Regions from separate parts of the Aminobacter sp. LjRoot7 genome, predicted to be linked through region 2. Evidence: predicted binding sites of a transcription regulator. Region 2 holds the regulator's gene; the other holds the start of a gene.

Region 1 (7,328 bases), on a different contig from region 2:
GCGAGGAAATCTACGCGCGTGGCTCGACGCCAGCCTTCTGGCGCGCCGAGGCACGCATGACCCAGCTCGAGCGCCTGCGTGGCGGCATCACCACTGGTATGACGCTGCTCGGCGGCGGCGCCGACATCTACCGCACCGACGATCCGGCCTATGGCGACGCGCATAGCGGTGCGACCGCCGAATCCGGGCTGCGCACCTTCATGGCGGTGGGCCCCGGTCGGCCACCCTTCCCCAGGAACTATCGCCAGTTTTCGGAGACCGGGCAGGCAAGCGATGTGACCGTCAGCTTCGAGCACCAGCTCGAGGTCAGTGAAATCCTGATCGACCGCTGGAACGATGTGCTCGGCCGCGGCACCGGCGTGTGCCTGGTCATGCCGGTCTATTATGCCGCCCAGGTGGCTGATGCCGATGCCCGCCGGCAGGTCATCGAGATGGGCGAGGCGGTCATGGATTTGCGCCGTCGCAAGGGCGTGCTGTTCACCCAGGACGGCCACCGCGACGGGTCGATCGCGCTGGCGCGCGATCTTGGTGTCCTCGGTGAGTTCGCGCTGTTGGGTCATAGCGTCGACCTCACCGAGGATGATTTTGCCGCACTCAAGGAGACTGGCGCGTCGATCATCCACAATCCGAGCGCCATCATGTCGGTCTATGGCCGCTGCCCGGTGCCGGAGCTGATCGAAGCCGGCATCAATGTCTGCCTGGGCTCCGACGCGGCAGCCCCCGACCGCGGCTACGACATGTTCCGCCACATGGCGCAGTGCATGCACTACCACCGCCGCCACTTCCGCGATCCGGCCTATCTGCCGCCCGGCAAGACGATCGAGATGGCGACGATCGACGCCGCCAGGGCACTTGGACTGGAGAAGGAATTGGGCTCGCTGGAAACAGGCAAGAAGGCCGACATCGTGCTGGTCGACATGCGCAAGCCGCATCTCTATCCGCCCGTCATGCCGGTGACGCGCATCGCCCATTTCGCCAATGCCGCCGACGTCGACACGGTCATCGTCAACGGCAAGGTCCTGATGCGCGGCCGCAAGACCGACCATCTCGACGCGAACGACATCCTGGCTGACGCGGCCGAACAGGCAGCGCTCGCCTTCGAGCGTGTCGGGCTGACACATCTGCTCGAAGAGCCGCAGGAATTCTGGCGCAACGCAAGGCAGCCGTTGCCGGTCTGAGCGTTCAGCCCGGCAGCGGCCAACTGCCGATGCTTCGTCGTCGGCCGTCCTGGCTGCGGAGCAGATGGAACTCCTCGACGCGGACAATGATGGGCCGGTCGAGAGGCGTTTCCGGTACAAGCCTGTTGTCGTAGAGCACTGTGCAATGGGGCACGAAGCCGGCGCGGCGACGAACCCGAATCCCCTCTCCGTTCAACGCACCGACGATCCGACGCTCGAGGTCGACCACCAGATCGGCGCCCACACCGCATAGCAGAACCAGCGGCTTCCGCGCTCCGTTTCGGAAGCTGACTATACGGTCGAAGACGAGGTCGAATGCCGTCGCCCTGACTTTGGCAGCAGCCGCCAGGACGTCCTGCAGCGTGGTATCGCAGATCGCCCTGCCATCTTGAAGCCCCATCAGCGAGACGTGCAGGTGGCCCGGATCACGGGCGTTGCCCGTGAGGCCATGGGCGCGGCGAGTTGTATCGGCGATCGCAGCTATCTGCCCGGGTTGCCCGGGATACAAGCGAAACATGAGTGCGTCTGACACGACCCGTGCTTGCCTTGCCAATCGGGCAGGCGGGCGTGAGCCAAGCACGGTTGTTCCGAAGTCGAACTGCAGTTGACGCGACATTCCCTCCTCCATTCAATGAACAAAAGAGGAACATTCTAAGTTTATTTTCCTAGCCCGATAAGACTGAACAATTCCGCCGTCGGTAGAAGATCTAACCCGGATTTCAGCCAGCCGACCGGGGACAGTCTGGAGTGCCCGGCGCGGCGCACGTGACTGCGGATTGACCCACAGGACCCATCACCGCTTTGTCCGCCATCTCGGCGGCGCAGTCGATGCGGCCGCCGTCGAAAGTGCTCGGTGCGTTTCGGAAATGACAGCCTCCGCTCAACGCAACAGGTGCAGCGCTGCGTATTGCAGCAGCATGATGGTTTTGGCGTCGCAGATGCGGCCGTCGGCGACCATGGCGAGCGCCTCGTCGATGCCGACTTCGAGAACCTCGATGTCCTCGCCCTCGCCTTCATGGCCGCCGCCTTCGGAAATGCGGTCGCCGGGCTCGTAGCGGCCGACGAAGAAATAGATGCGCTCGGTGACGGCGCCGGGGCTCATGAAGGCTTCGAAGACGCGGCGGACGTCGCGGACGCGAAAGCCCGTCTCCTCCTCTGTTTCGGCGCGAATGCGTTCTTCGGGGCTGGCGTTGTCGAGCAGGCCGGCGGGCGTTTCGATGAGAAGATCATCGTGGCCGCTGACGAAAGCCGGATAGCGGAATTGCCTGACGAGAACGATCGTGCGGCGCGCGGGATCGTAGAGCAGGATGGTGGCGCCATTGCCGCGATCGTAGGTTTCGCGGCTCTGGACCTGCCATTCGCCGTCGTTGCGGCGGTATTCGAAGACCGTCCTCTTCAGCAAGTACCAGTCGTCGGAGAGGACTTTGACATCCTTGACGCGGACGCGATCGGCTATGCTCATCAAAACACCTTATGCTGCGGCCCGACAGGATGTGTCGGGAATCTTGCGGTGCAGCATAGTCGGGGCCGCGCCTACGCGCGACCCCGAGTAGCAGAGCCTTAGCGCACCGGCGGGGCGTACATCAGGCCGCCGGCGTTCCACAGCGCATTGATACCGCGGTCGATCTTGAGGTCGCTCGACTGGCCGAGGTTGCGCTCGAAGATCTCGCCGAAATTGCCGACCTTGGAGACGATGTTGTAGCTCCAGCGCGGATCGAGGCCGAGCTGCTGGCCGCTGTCGCCCTCGGCGCCGAGGAAACGCTTGATGGCGGGGTTTTCCGAGGTCAGGCCGGCTTCGGCGTTGTCCTTGGTGATGCCGAGCTCCTCGGCCTCGAGCAGCGCGAACAACGTCCAGCGGACGATGTTGAACCACTTGTCGTCGCCCTGGCGGACGGCGGGTCCGAGCGGCTCCTTGGAGATGATCTCGGGCAGGACGACATAAGCCGCCGGATCGGTGAGCTTCAGGCGCTGGGCATAAAGTGCGGAGGCATCGGTGGTGTAGACGTCGCAGCGCCCGGTGTCGAAGGCCTTGATGATGCCGTCGGCGGAATCGATGACGACGGGCTCGTACTTCATCTTGTGCGCGGAGAAGTAGTCGGCGACGTTCTGCTCGGTGGTGGTGCCCTGCTCGGTGCAGACGGTGGCGCCGTCGAGCTTGAGCGCGCTGTCGACACCCAGGGCCTTGCGGATCATGAAGCCCTGGCCGTCATAATAGGCAGTGCCGACGAAGCGGATGCCGAGGCTGGAATCGCGCGACAGCGTCCAGGTGGTCTGGCGCGACAGCACGTCGACACTGCCAGACTGCAGCGCGGTGAAGCGCTCCTTGGTCGACAGCGGCACGTAGCTGACCTTCTCCGGATCGCCGAGCACGGCTGCGGCCACGGCGCGGCAGAAGTCGATGTCGAAACCGGACCACTTGCCGGCATCGTCGGGCGCCGAGAAGCCGGCAACGCCCTGGCTGACGCCGCAAGTGAGCTTGTCACGCTGCTTGACGATGTCGAAGGTGTCGGCGGACGCCGGCATGGCCATAGCGGCCGAGCCGAGCAGAAGTGCCGTTGCAAAAATTGTCCTCATGTATTCCTCCCTCTGGTTTTCGAGGCAAAGCCTCTGCTTGCCGCCGGCGCGATGGCGCCGGAAGTTGGTGAATTCCCCTGTCGTTAATTCCCTCCGCGCGAGAGCGTCGCGCGGGCCTTGAGCTACGCGCCTTCGGCCAATACCGCGGCGAACGCCTCCTCGAGCACACCTACAAGATGGTCGGCATTGGCACGGCTGAAGATCATCGGCGGGCGCATCTTGAGCACGTTGTCATGCGGGCCTTCGGTTCCGATCAGCACGCCGCGGGCGCGCGCGCCGTCATTGACCTTGCGGGCAAAGGCGGTTGCCGGCGCCTTGGTCCTGCGGTCGGTGACCAGCTCGATGCCGAGGAACAGGCCTTGCCCCCTGACGTCGCCGATGACCTCGTAGCGCTGCTGCATCTCCCTGAAGCGCTCGACGAGATAGGCGCCGACGTCAGCAGCGTTGTCGCGCAAACGGTCGCGCTCGATGACGTCGAGCACGGCGAGGCCTGCCGCACAGGACACCGGGTTGCCGCCGAAGGTGTTGAAATACTCCATGCCGTTGTTGAAGCGGTCGGCGATCTCGCGCGAGGTGACCAGCGCCGACATCGGGTGACCGTTGCCGATTGGCTTGCCCATGGTGACGATGTCGGGAACCACCCCTTGCGTCTCGAAAGCCCACCAGTGGCTGCCGACACGGCCGAAGCCGACCTGCACCTCGTCGGCGATGCAGAAGCCGCCGGCGGCGCGGACCATGGCGTAGACTTCTTTCAGGTAACCCTCGGGGAGAAAAACCTGGCCAGCGACGCTGGGGATGGATTCGGCGATGAAGAAGGCCGGCCCGCGGCCCTGCTTGCGCATCGTCTCGATCTGCTCGGCGATGCTTGCCGCAAAACGTTTGGCGTGCTCTTCGACCGGCCAGTCCGCAGGCGCGCGGTAGCTGTCGGGGATGGTCGCCTCGAAGACATGGGCCGGCCGGCCCTTGCCGCCCTTGCGCTTGTATTTGTAGGGGCTGAGGTCGATCAGCTCCTGGGTGGTGCCGTGATAGGCCCAGTCGAGCACCAGCGCGTCGTTGCTGCCGGTCAAGGTGCGCGACATGCGCAGAGCGAGCGAATTGGCCTCGCTGCCGGAGCAGGCGAAGGAGGCGACCGACAAGCCCTCGGGCAAGGTCGCGGTCAGCCGCTCGGCATAGGTGACGATGGCGTCGTGCAAATAGCGCGTGTTGGTGTTGAGTTTTGCTGCTTGGGTGGCAATGGCCTCGACGACGTCGGGATGAGCATGACCGAGGTGGCAGACATTGTTGAAGCAGTCGAGATAGGCGCGGCCGCGATCGTCGATCAGCCAGGCGCCCTCACCGCGCACGAACTTGATCGGCTCGGAATAAGAGATCGACAGGTTGGGCAGCAGCGAGGCTTTCCGCGCGGCGACGATCTCGGGGCGGGTGCGGCCGGTCTGGTGGAAGGTCTCGGGTGGGATGCCGGCAAGCGTTGCGGCGTCCGGGAACAGCTCGGCCCAGACGTCGAGATACCGCGCCTCGCCGACGCCGAGGATATCGCGGGCGGCGAGATCGGGGTCGGTCGAGATCTGGAAATGCAGGTGCGGCGCCCAGCCGCCGTTTTCGACCGGCGCGCCCATTTCACCGACGAGCGCGCCGGCTTCGAGCATCTCGCCCGGCTTCAGCCGGGCCATCGCCTCATGCGCCATGTGGCCCCATAGCGTCACGAAGGGCGGGCAGCCGTCAGGCGCATGTTCGAGCGCGATGAGGCAGCCATAACCGAGCGGGTCTTCCTCGATCTCGACGCTTTTGACCCTGGCGGCGAGCGGCGTGTAGACCTTCGTTCCTGCCGGCAAGAACAGGTCGAGGCCGAGATGATGGACCCGGCGGGCACCCTCGACGAAACGCGACCAGAAGATGTCGGAGGTATAGACCGTGCGCGCCTCGCCCCAAGGGCCAATGCCAAGCTCGACGCCGTGCTCGGCGCACCAAGCATCCCACCAGGCGGTGGCCTTGTTGGGCTCCCGGCTGGCGGAGGTGGTTGTCATCGGATGGGCCGGATCGCCATAGGGCACCAGCGCCTTGACCTGGGTTGCCGGGTGGCGATCGAGGACCGGCGCGAAGCTCTTCCTGTTGGCCTCGATCCAGGTGGCAACGGCTCGGGCGCCTGATACCGCGTCGAAACCGCAGGCGTGGCGCAGGATGGCGGTGGCGAAACGGCGGTTCATCGCGCCGAGGCGGCGCAGCAGCCGCCATGCCGGCGCCTCCGAGATGGCGAGGTAAGGATTGTCGCCGGTCTTTTCCTTACGCTGCGCCGACAGCGTGACCGAGATGACCAGGCGCATGGCGATGAGGTCGAACAAGACGTCGAGCTCTTCCTCGCGCAGCGGGTATTCGGCGTGGAAACCGGCGGCGAGCGTCGCTGCGGCACCGATCGGGTCCTCGACATCGAGGATCGAATAGGCGCAGGCGACCGCCACTTCGGCGATCAAAGGCGAATAGAGCGCGTCGCCGAAATCGATGATGCCGGCAACCCGGTCGTGGTCGTCCTGGTCGACGAGCACATTCCAGTCATTGGCGTCGTTGTGGATGACCTGCGCGCGCAGGCCGGCCAAACGGGGCGCCACGGCAGCGTCGAAATGATCGAGCAGGCTGCGCAAAAGCGCGCGGTCCGTGACATCGGGCACATGGTGCAGTCGCTGGCGCGCGGCACCGGCCTGGCGGATGTCCCAATCGAAGCTCCTGATCGCGCCGGGGTGGATGAAGCCCTGCAGTGCGCCGTCGAGCCGGCCGAGCGCGCGGCCGAGATTTTCAAGCAGCTTCGGGGTTCGCGCTGCTTCGGCCAGCGGCAGGCCGGGCAGCCAGGACACCAAGCGGAGCGCATGGCGCTCGCCTGTGGCACTGGTGGCTTCCGCCAAGGCCGCGCCATCTGCCGATACCTTGAGGCGAGGTGCGGCGACGCCCGAGCGCGCGAGATGATCGAGCAAGGCGACCTGGAATGCGCTTTCGCTGGCAGGCTCGCTGGCATTGACGATCTTGAGGATCCACTGCGCGCCATCGTCTGATGAAAGCTTGAAGTTCTGGTCGCGCTCGCTGTCGAGTGATGCCACGCGACCACTGACGCCGAACCGGCTCGAAGCCAGGTCGGCGGCCTCGCCAAAGGAGAATGCGGGCGCGGGATGGGTCACGTCGGTCATGGAGTATCCGGATTTGCTGTCATTGGAGCTTGGCACGGGCCGAAAAATCGGGCATCCGGCAAAGCGTCGGTTGCACCGGCACAATGACTGCATGGACCGGCACTTTAACGGCAGCGATTGGAACCGGGCGATGAAGGAACTCGACGCCAAGGACAGGGACATTCTGGGCATCCTGTCGAAGGAAGCGCGCATCCCGCTGAAGACGCTCGCCGGCCGCATCGGGCTCTCCCGCAGTGCGACCAGCGAAAGGGTCGCGACGCTGGAAAAGAGCGGCGTCATCCGTGGCTATCGCGCCGATATCGGCCAGATGGACAGCAACCTGGTCTCGGCCTTCCTGATGGTGACGCTGGTCTCGACGCCGTCGATGGGGGTGCTCGACCAGCTGGCACGCTACTCGGAGGTG
Region 2 (10,023 bases):
TCGCTCGTGCCTTTGCTCAAGCGCCACAACATCACCCATTGCGTGCTGGCCGGTGGCATCAGCCGCCGTCCGGTGTGGCGGGCCATCCGCCCCAGCGTAGCCCTGCTGCGCGTGCTGCCGCGTGCGCTGGCAGCGCTTGCACGCGGCGATGACGGCCTGTTGCGCATTCTGGTCAGGACGATCGAGGATAGCGGTATCAAGGTGGTCGGGGCACATCAGGTTGTTCCAGAGCTTCTGGCTGTCGCCGGCAGCATGAGCGCGCTGGTGCCTGAAAAGGGCGACTGGGCCGACCTTCGCGCCGGTCAGGAGGCCGCGCGTATGATAGGAGCGCTTGATATCGGCCAGGCCGCGGTTGCCATCGGCGGGCGTGCCATCGCGCTTGAAGGTATCGAGGGCACCGACCTGTTGCTCGAACGTGTGCGTGATCTGCGCAACAACGGCCGCATCGCCGGGCGCAAGCGCGGCGTCTTGGTGAAATGCGCCAAGCCGAACCAGGAATTGCGCGCAGACTTGCCGACCATCGGCCCGGCAACCGTCGATGCAGCGCATGCGGCAGGGCTTGCCGGGATCGGGATCGAGGCCGGGCGGTCGCTGGTGCTCGACTATGGCGAGGTTGTCGAACGCGCTGACAGGCTCGGCCTCTTCGTCATCGGCCTGTCCGACGAGGGAAACGAGCGATGAGCCAGCCACCGCTCAAGATTGCCATCGTCGCGGGCGAAGAATCGGGCGACCTGCTTGGCGCGGATCTGGTGCAGGCGCTGCAGCGTTTGCGCGGGCGCGAGATCAGGCTTGTCGGCACTGGCGGCCGGCATTTGCAGGACCTTGGCCTTTCGCCGCTGTTTGACGCCAGTGAGATCGCCTTGATGGGGCTGACGGCAGTCGTTCGCGACCTGCCGCGCCTGATCAGGCGGATCGGCCAGACCGCGCGGTTCGTGGCTGCAGAAAAGCCCGACTGCCTGATTACCATCGACAGCCCGGATTTTTCCCTGCGAGTCGCCAAGAAGGTGCGGGCGCTCGATCCAAGCATTCCCATTGTCCACTACATCTGCCCGAGCGTCTGGGCCTGGCGTCCGGGGCGCGCCAAGGCGATGAAGCCGCATGTCGACGAGGTGCTGTGTATCCTGCCGTTCGAGCCGGCCGAACTCGCGCGCCTGGGGGGTCCGCACGGTACCTTCGTCGGTCATCGCCTGACGACCGATCCGGGCATAGCCATTGCTGCGGCGATGCAGGAGGGCAAGTCTGCACCGACGTCTGACAGCGAGAAGACGCTGCTGCTTTTGCCGGGATCGCGCCGCAGCGAAGTGCGCAGCCTGATCGGCCCATTCGGTGAGACTGTCTCGATCCTGCGCGAGCGTGGTCGTCGCCTGCGCCTGCTTTTGCCGACGGTGCCGCATGTCGCTAGCCTCGTCGAAGAGGCCGTTTCCAGCTGGCCGCAAAAGCCGGAGATCATCCTCGACCCCCAGCACAAGTGGCAGGCCTTCGGCGAGGCTGACGCTGCCCTGATCGCATCGGGAACTGTATCGCTGGAACTCGCGCTCGCCGGCGTGCCAATGCTGTCGTCCTACAAGCTCGACACGCTGGCTCGAATGATCCAGAGGCTGGTTACGGTGTGGAGTGCTGCACTGCCCAACCTGATCGCCGACAGGCCGGTCGTGCAGGAAAACTACAACGAGTATGTGCGCCCGCAATGGATGGCGCGCTATGTCGAAGGCCTGTTCGAGGACGGCTCCCTGCGCCGCTGGCAAAAGGATGGCTTTGCCGAAATCGTCAGGCGCATGGCGACCGAACGGCCGTCAGGTGAGATTGCAGCCGAAGCGGTTCTCAAACACATCGTGAAATGAAAAACACCCGCCAAGGCAATGGCCTGGCGGGTGTTTTTCAAGTCGGCTGCAGCCTCAGGCTGTACAGCGCCGCGTGCCCGAATGGACGCGGCGCTGCAAGGCTTAACGCTTGGCGATTGGCACGTAGTCGCGCTCGGTGGCGCCGGTGTAGAGCTGGCGCGGACGGCCGATCTTCTGGCGCGGATCCTCGATCATTTCCTTCCACTGGGCGATCCAGCCGACGGTGCGGGCGAGCGCGAACAGCACGGTGAACATGGTGGTGGGGAAGCCCAGCGCCTTCAGCGTGATGCCGGAGTAGAAGTCGATGTTCGGGTAGAGCTTCTTTTCGATGAAATACTCGTCGGTCAGCGCGATGCGCTCAAGCTCCATCGCGACGTCGAGCATCGGATCGTCCTTGATGCCGAGCTCGCCCAGAACCTCATGCGTGGTCTTCTGCATGATCTTGGCGCGCGGATCGTAGTTCTTGTAGACGCGGTGGCCAAAGCCCATCAGGCGGAACGGATCATTCTTGTCCTTGGCGCGGGCGACGAATTCCGGAATGCGGTCAACGTGGCCGATCTCGGACAGCATGTTGAGTGCCGCTTCATTGGCGCCGCCATGTGCCGGGCCCCACAGGCAGGCGATGCCGGCGGCGATGCAGGCAAACGGATTGGCGCCCGACGAGCCGGCGAGACGCACGGTCGAGGTCGAGGCGTTCTGCTCGTGGTCGGCGTGCAGGATGAAGATGCGCTCCATCGCGCGCGCCAGCACTGGATTGACCTTGTATTCCTCGCACGGCACGGCAAAGCACATGTGCAGGAAGTTGGCCGCGAAGTTCAGCTCGTTCTTGGGGTAAATGAACGGCTGGCCGATGTGGTACTTGTAGGCCATCGCAGCGATCGTCGGCATCTTGGCGATCAGGCGGATCGAGGCGACCATGCGCTGGTGCGGATCGGAGATGTCGGTCGAGTCGTGATAGAAGGCCGACAGCGCGCCAACCACGCCGCACATCACCGCCATCGGGTGCGCGTCGCGGCGGAAGCCGGTGAAGAAGCGCGACATCTGCTCGTGCACCATGGTGTGGCGCGTGATGCGGTAGTCAAAGTCGTCCTTCTGCGCCTTGGTTGGCAGTTCGCCGTAGAGCAAGAGGTAGCAGACCTCGAGGAAGTCGCCGTGCTCGGCTAGCTGGTCGATCGGGTAGCCGCGGTGCAGCAGCACGCCGGCGTCGCCGTCGATGAAGGTGATTTCCGATTCGCAGCTTGCGGTGGAGGTGAAGCCCGGGTCGTAGGTGAAGGCGCCCGTCGTGGCGTAGAGCGATGCGATGTCGATCACATCCGGTCCGACCGTTCCGCCGCGGACCTTGAACTCGTGGGTCTGGCCGCGGAACTCCAGTTTGGCGGTCGAATCAGTCATCGCATACTCCTTAGTGCTGAGTTGCCGCCTTGCGCGGCGCAATCGTCATAACAAGGCAACCCATTAGGCCCGGAACGCTTGAACTCGCTTCCCAGCTTTCCCGCTGCTTTCAAATTGACCTGTTGCCGCAATGTTGCACCGCAATAGCCTCATTTCAATGCAAAACTAGGAAAGCACTGCTGACCTAATCGATTTGATCAAAAATGCGGGCTAGACTTTCGTCGCGCCCTAGAACGGCGAGCACGTCGAACACGCCGGGAGAGGTGCTCTTGCCCGTCAGGGCGGCCCGCAAGGGCTGCGCCACGCCACCCAATTTCAGGTTTTCGCGGCCGGCAAACTCGCGGATCGCGGCTTCTGCATTGGCTGCCGTCCAGTCGCCGGCGGCAACCGTTGCGAGCGCTGCGTGCGCGCCCCTCAGTATGTCCTTGGCCGGGCCGGCGAGTAGGCCGGCAGCCTTCTCGTCGAGCGGCAGCGGGCGCTGGGCAAACAGGAAGCCCGCGCCGTCGGCCAGTTCGATCAGTGTCTTGGCACGCTCCTTGAGGCCTGGCATGGCGGCAAGCAGCTGTGCCTTGCGCGTCTCGTCCAGTCCGCCGAGGATGGCATCGCCACCGGGCAGATAGGGCAAGGTGGCGACGAATATGTCGAACAGATTCTTGTCGTCCATCTGGCGCATGTGGACGCCATTCAGGGCCTCGAGCTTGGCAAAGTCGAAGCGCGCCGCACCCTTGTTGACGTCCTCGATCTCGAACCAGCTGATCATGTTTTCGATGCTCATCACCTCGTCGTCGCCATGGCTCCAGCCGAGGCGGGCGAGATAGTTGAGCAGCGCCTCGGGCAGATAGCCCATGGCGCGATAGGCATCGACGCCGAGTGCGCCATGGCGCTTGGACAGTTTTGCGCCGTCCGCGCCGTGGATCAGCGGGATATGCGCCATCACAGGCACGTCCCAGCCCATGGCGTTGTAGATCACTGTCTGTCGCGCGGCGTTGGTCAGGTGGTCGTCGCCGCGGATGATGTGGGTGACGCCCATGTCGTGGTCGTCGACGACCACGGCATGCATGTAGGTCGGCACGCCGTCCGAGCGCAGGATGATGAAATCGTCGAGATCCTTGTTGGGAAAGCGTACGTCGCCCTGCACGCGGTCGAGCACCAGCGTCTCACCTTCCTGCGGCGCCTTGATGCGGATGACCGGCTTGACGCCAGCCGGCGCCTCGGACGGGTCGCGGTCGCGCCAACGGCCGTCATAACGCGGCGGCTTGCCCTCGGCGCGGGCCTTCTCGCGCATCTCGGTCAGCTCTTCCTGCGAGGCGTAGCAATAATAGGCCTTGCCCATGCGCACGAGCTCCTCGGCCACCTCGCGATGGCGCGGCGCACGCTCGAACTGCGAGATCGGCTCACCCTCCCAGGTCAGGCCGAGCCAGGTGAGGCCCTCGAGGATCGCGGCCGTTGCGGCGTCGGTCGAGCGCTCGCGGTCAGTGTCCTCGATGCGCAACAGCATGGTGCCGCCGGTGTGGCGGGAATAGAGCCAGTTGAAGAGAGCGGTACGTGCGCCACCAATGTGCAGATAGCCGGTGGGCGAGGGGGCGAAGCGGGTGACGACAGGCATGGCGATTTCCAAGGGAGGCAGGGCGCTTGGCCGAAAGCCGGCGGCGCATGGCGTTTGTGTGCGGTTGATGTAGCATAGAAGGTCTGGGGCGCAAGGGGCAGGCCCGATGGGCGACCGCGTGCGGGAGGGGCAAGCCGGTCACAATCCGGTGGTCGAGGCCAGCGAGCGCGACTTGCTGACCGTTCCAGCCGCGCCTGCCGTTGTCTGGACGCAGCCTGCGGCACCCGAACCCGACTCTGCCTTTGCCGCCGGCGCATCGCCGTCACAGTCACGGAACCTGTCCTTGCTGCGACGAGGATCGCAATTGCTGTCCGGCCATCGGATCACTGGACGATCTGCCCTGGCTGCGATCGAAACGGAACTCGACCGTGGTGCCGCATTCCTGCTTCTTCCGGTTTTTCTGGCAGCCGGAGCCCTGGCGTATTTTGCGCTTCCAAGTGAGCCGGACCTAGCGCCACTTGCTGTGATGTCTGCGGTTCCGGCCATGCTCGCTTTCGCCACACGCGGACAACGGCTTCTCCACCATGCACTCGCCGCTGTCGCTGCCTGCATGCTCGGCATGGCGGTTGCAAAGTTTGAGACGGAGCGCGTGGCGACGAAGATGCTAGGCGCCGAAATCTCGACGGCCATCACCGGTCGCGTCGTTGGGATCGACAATCTGGACAACGGCAGGGTGCGGCTCACACTCGACGTCCTTTCGACCGCGCGCCCGGTGTTGCGTTATGCCCCCGAGCTGGTGCGGCTCACCGCGCGCAAGCTTCCCCAAGGTGTCATCGCATGGTCTGTGGTGACGGGCTATGTCAGGCTGATGCCGCCATCCGGGCCGGTGCGTCCGGGCAGCTACGACTTTTCCTTCGAAAGCTATTTTGACGGCATCGGGGCCAGCGGCTTTTTCATGAAGGGGCCGGAACTCGCTGAAACCACGCAGCCATTCTCGGCCAGTGATCGCGCTTCTGCTGCGATAGAAAACGCCCGGGGAAAAATAGCCCAGCGTATCCGCGACCGCATTGGCGGGCCGGAGGGCGAAATCGCGGCCGCATTGGTCGTCGGCGTGCGCGGCGGCATTCCCGAGGACGTCAACGAGGCGCTGCGGCGTACCGGCCTCTATCACATCATCTCGATCTCGGGCCTGCATATGGCCATGGTCGCGGGCACCGTCATGCTTTTGATGCGGCTGTCCTTCGCTACCGTTCCCGCCTTCACCTCGCGTCGGCCGGTGAAGAAATACGCCGCAGGTGCGGCGTTGCTCGCCACCGGCGGTTATCTGTTTATCTCAGGCGCCGAAGTCGCGGCGCAGCGCAGCTTCATCATGCTGGCGGTGATGCTGACGGCAGTGCTGTTCGACCGCGCGGCGCTGACAATGCGCAATCTGGCGATCTCGGCCGTCGTGGTTATCCTGATCTCGCCGCATGAGGTTGTCGGACCGAGCTTCCAGATGTCGTTCGCCGCCACCGCTGCCCTTGTCGGTGCCTATGCCTGGTGGTCGGACAGACGGGAAGAGCAGGCGTTGCCGGTTGGGCAGAGGTCGCTGCCATCGAAGATCTGGCGCTGGCTTGCCACGGTCGCGGTCGGCCTCGTCGCCACCTCGCTGATTGCGGGGCTTGCGACCAGCGTCTTCGGCGCCTGGCATTTTCAACGGGTGTCGCCGCTCAGCCTGTTCGCCAATCTGGCGGTCATGCCGCTGGTGTCGGTCCTGGTCATGCCTTTTGCCGTCATGGCTGGCATCTTCATGCCACTCGCCCTCGACGGCATTTTCCTCGACACGATGGGCGTTGGCCTGAACGCGATGATTGGTGTCGCCACCTGGTTCTCCGAGCGCTCGCCAGTTGATGCGGTCGGGCTTGTCTCGCCGCACGCTGTGCTGTTGCTCACCGCAGCACTCGTCATCGCGTCGACGGCGACGACCTGGCTGCGCGCCGCAGCAGTGCCTTTCGCGGCCCTTGGACTGATGACGGTCGTGGAAACGGAAACGCCCGACGTTCTCGTCTCGGAAGATGGCCGTCTCGTCGGCGTGCCGGTTGGCGACGGCAAGCTTGCCGTCAATCGTGCCAGGCCAAACCAGTTCACAGTCGACAACTGGCAGCGCGCGCTGGTGTCGGAGACACTCGTTGCGCCAGAGCGTTCTACGACGACTGCTGTTGACGGCGCGGGCAGTTCGCCCAGCGAGACCGGCTCCGAGCCAACTGGCGAAGCAAATACTCCTGGTCCGGAAGTCGGCAAGCAAGAAACAGGAGAAGCAAGAATCTCCGGTACGGAAGCCGGCAAACAAGCGTCTGGCGAAGCAAATGCATCCGGTGCGGATGCCTTCGTCTGCGGCAAGGGGCTGTGCACGGTTCAGCAACCAGGAGGTGCACGGATCGTGCATGCGGCGAATACTGCTGTCGCTGCGCGTGCCTGTGCAAGCGCAGACCTCATCGTGGTCGACGATGCCACGGCAAGCGACGTCTGCCCAGGCGTGGCGCCAACCGTACTCAGCAAGCGCGAGCTGGCGCGTCTTGGCAGTGCGTCGATATTCATTACGCCTGAGACAGAAAGCGGAGATCGGACGGTCGAGATACGCCACGCCGTGGCGGAACAGTATCGCCCGTGGCACGCCCAGCGCCAGTTCTCACGCGAGGCGAGGGGCCTGCCGCCCTACAAACGGGCCGAGAGGCGCCCAAAGGTACCTGCCGAGGCAACCACGTCGCACCCGAAGTCATCGACTGCGGCAGCCACGGTGCGTCCGAAGACGCCAATAGCCGCCGCATCGGAGTCGCCGGGAACTGCACGATAGCTAGTGCAGATCAGTCAGGCTTCAGATTGCCAGATGGCAGTGAGAGAATGATCGGGCCAAGAGCCCTCCCATATCCCATGTCGCAAAGCCTGTTCCGCCTCGGGGCACCACATATGGTCTGCTCGACAATCTGCGGGGCTTGACGACCTCCGCTACACGGTCCTGTTCATAAGACCGCGCCGTTTCAGCCTGCTGTCGCAGAGAAATTCAGTAGCGGCGGATCAGTCCGACAAGCTTGCCCTGCACCTTGACCCTGTCGGGTCCGAAGATGCGGGTTTCATAGGCCGGATTGGCGGCTTCAAGCGCGATCGAGGCACCCTTGCGCCGGAAACGCTTGAGCGTTGCCTCTTCGTCGTCGACGAGTGCCACGATGATCTCGCCGGGATTGGCCGTGGTCGAACTGCGGATGACGACAGTGTCGCCGTCGAAGATGCCGGCCTCGATCATCGAGTCGCCTTTGACCTCGAGCGCGTAGTGCTCACCGCCCATGATCATGTCTGGCGGCACCGCAATCGAATGCGTCTTGTGCTGGATGGCGTCGATCGGCACACCGGCGGCGATGCGTCCCATCACAGGGATGGTAATGGCCGAGCCAGCGTCGTCGTCATTGCCCGCCGACATGGAGCGCGAGGGTTCAGGCTTGCGGCCGAGGCTGCCCTCGATGACGCTGGGCGAAAACTTCTTCGCCGCGTTGAGCCCAGGTGCGATCGAGTCGGGCAGGCGCAGCACTTCGAGCGCACGCGCCCTGTTGGGCAGGCGCCTGATGAAGCCACGTTCTTCAAGCGCCGTGATCAAGCGATGGATGCCGGACTTGGAGGCGAGGTCGAGCGCTTCCTTCATCTCGTCGAAGGAGGGCGGAATGCCTGCCTCCTTCAGCCGCTCGTGGATGAATAGCAAAAGCTCGTGTTGTTTGCGCGTCAGCATCGCCACCCCCGAGGAATCAGAAGAAAAACAAACCCAGAACAAACACTATATGTTCCAGTTGTGTTCCGCAACTGTTGATATTTCGTGAAGGGTAGAGGTCGCTGGTTCAGCGCAGCATCATCACCTGGCAGGCACTGCCGGCTTCAACAGCTGGAGCGAAGGGGGCGCGCACGATGGCGCAGTTGGCGTCGGCCAGCGTACGCAGCATCGAAGAGTCCTGGATCAGGTATGGCGTGACGATGAGCCCGTCGGCAGTTTCGCTCGCGATCGCGCGGACGAAGTCCTGGCGCAGGTCATTGGCCGCCATCGCCCTGTCGAGAACGCCCGTGCGCATGTCGGGCGAATAGGAACGTCCACCGAGCTTCGCCACCAGGGGCTTCAGGAAGATCTGCGAGCAGATCAGGCTGGCGACCGGATTGCCTGGCAGGCCGACACAGCGGCTGGCGCCGAGCCGACCGAACATCAGCGGCTTGCCCGGGCGCATGGCGATTTTCCAGAAGTTGAGGTCCATGCCGAGTTCGGTCAGCACACGATGGACGAGATCATGGTCACCGACCGATGCGCCGCCCAGCGTGACGATCACGTCGGCGTCCGCTGCGAGCGCCTTCGCCACCAATGCGGCGATGGCATCGGTGCGGTCGGCGGCGATGCCGAGATCGAGCACGCGCGCGCCGACAGACTGGACGATGGCCGCGACGCCATAGGCGTTGGAGGCAATGATCTGGTCGGGTCCGGGATTGCTGCCAGGCGGCAACAGTTCGTCGCCGGTGGCGATGATGGCGACCAGAGGCGCGCGCACCACGTTGACGCTGGGATGATTGGCAGCCGCGATCAGCGAGAGCGCTGCCGGGTCGAGCACGCGCCCGGCATCGAGAATGAGGTCGCCCTGCTTGAAGTCGAGACCCCTGGCGCGGATGTTACGGCCGGCAAGCGTCGGCTCGACCACCTCGATCTCGCCATTGCCGAGATCGCGAACGTTTTCCTGAATGACGACGGTATCAGTGCCTTGAGGCACCGGTGCACCAGTGAAGATGCGGACGCACTCGCCTGGACCGACGGTACCAGTGAACTGCTTGCCGGCGGGTGCCTGGCCAATGACCCTGAGTTGCGCCGGCAGCGAGGCGATGTCGGCGGCGCGCACGGCGTAGCCGTCCATGGCGGAGGCATCAAAGGGTGGCTGGGTGCGGAGCGCATGCAGCGGTGCCGACAGCACCCGCGCTGATGCCTGGGCGAGGCCGACAGTTTCCGTGCCGCGCGGTTCGGCGCCGTCGAGCAGGCGCGCCAGGGCGTCGGCGACGGGCAGCAGGGCCATCTATTCCGCCGCCTTGTAGTCGCCAGACTTGCCGCCGGTCTTCTCGACCAGCCGGATGCCGGAGATCACCATGCCGCGGTCGGCGGCCTTGGCCATGTCGTAGATGGTGAGACAGGCGACCGAGGCTGCGGTCAGCGCCTCCATTTCGACGCCGGTCTTGCCGGTCACGCGGGCA

Evidence for each region. The regulator LexA, encoded in region 2, represses DNA repair genes until DNA is damaged. The targets are predictions, from matches to a motif close to TGTTCNNNNTGTGTTCNG.
Region 1: the regulator LexA is predicted to act here: its motif matches at 1,810-1,827, upstream of ACSQ3E_RS06435 (2'-5' RNA ligase family protein).

What each region holds. Positions count from the first base shown of each region.
Region 1 is NZ_CAXUPX020000002.1:150,278-157,605, reverse strand. It holds gene ACSQ3E_RS06440 (amidohydrolase family protein) at 1-1,178, shown strand, start outside; gene ACSQ3E_RS06435 (2'-5' RNA ligase family protein) at 1,183-1,794, opposite strand; gene ACSQ3E_RS06430 (NUDIX domain-containing protein) at 2,059-2,640, opposite strand; gene ACSQ3E_RS06425 (amino acid ABC transporter substrate-binding protein) at 2,739-3,752, opposite strand; gene ACSQ3E_RS06420 (aminotransferase class III-fold pyridoxal phosphate-dependent enzyme) at 3,875-6,925, opposite strand; gene ACSQ3E_RS06415 (Lrp/AsnC family transcriptional regulator) at 7,056-7,328, shown strand, end outside.
Region 2 is NZ_CAXUPX020000003.1:263,418-273,440, forward strand. It holds gene ACSQ3E_RS10845 (LpxI family protein) at 1-681, shown strand, start outside; gene lpxB (lipid-A-disaccharide synthase) at 678-1,841, shown strand; gene gltA (citrate synthase) at 1,944-3,233, opposite strand; gene gltX (glutamate--tRNA ligase) at 3,418-4,845, opposite strand; gene ACSQ3E_RS10865 (ComEC/Rec2 family competence protein) at 5,306-7,612, shown strand; gene lexA (transcriptional repressor LexA) at 7,820-8,536, opposite strand; gene ACSQ3E_RS10875 (molybdopterin molybdotransferase MoeA) at 8,643-9,848, opposite strand; gene moaC (cyclic pyranopterin monophosphate synthase MoaC) at 9,849-10,023, opposite strand, start outside.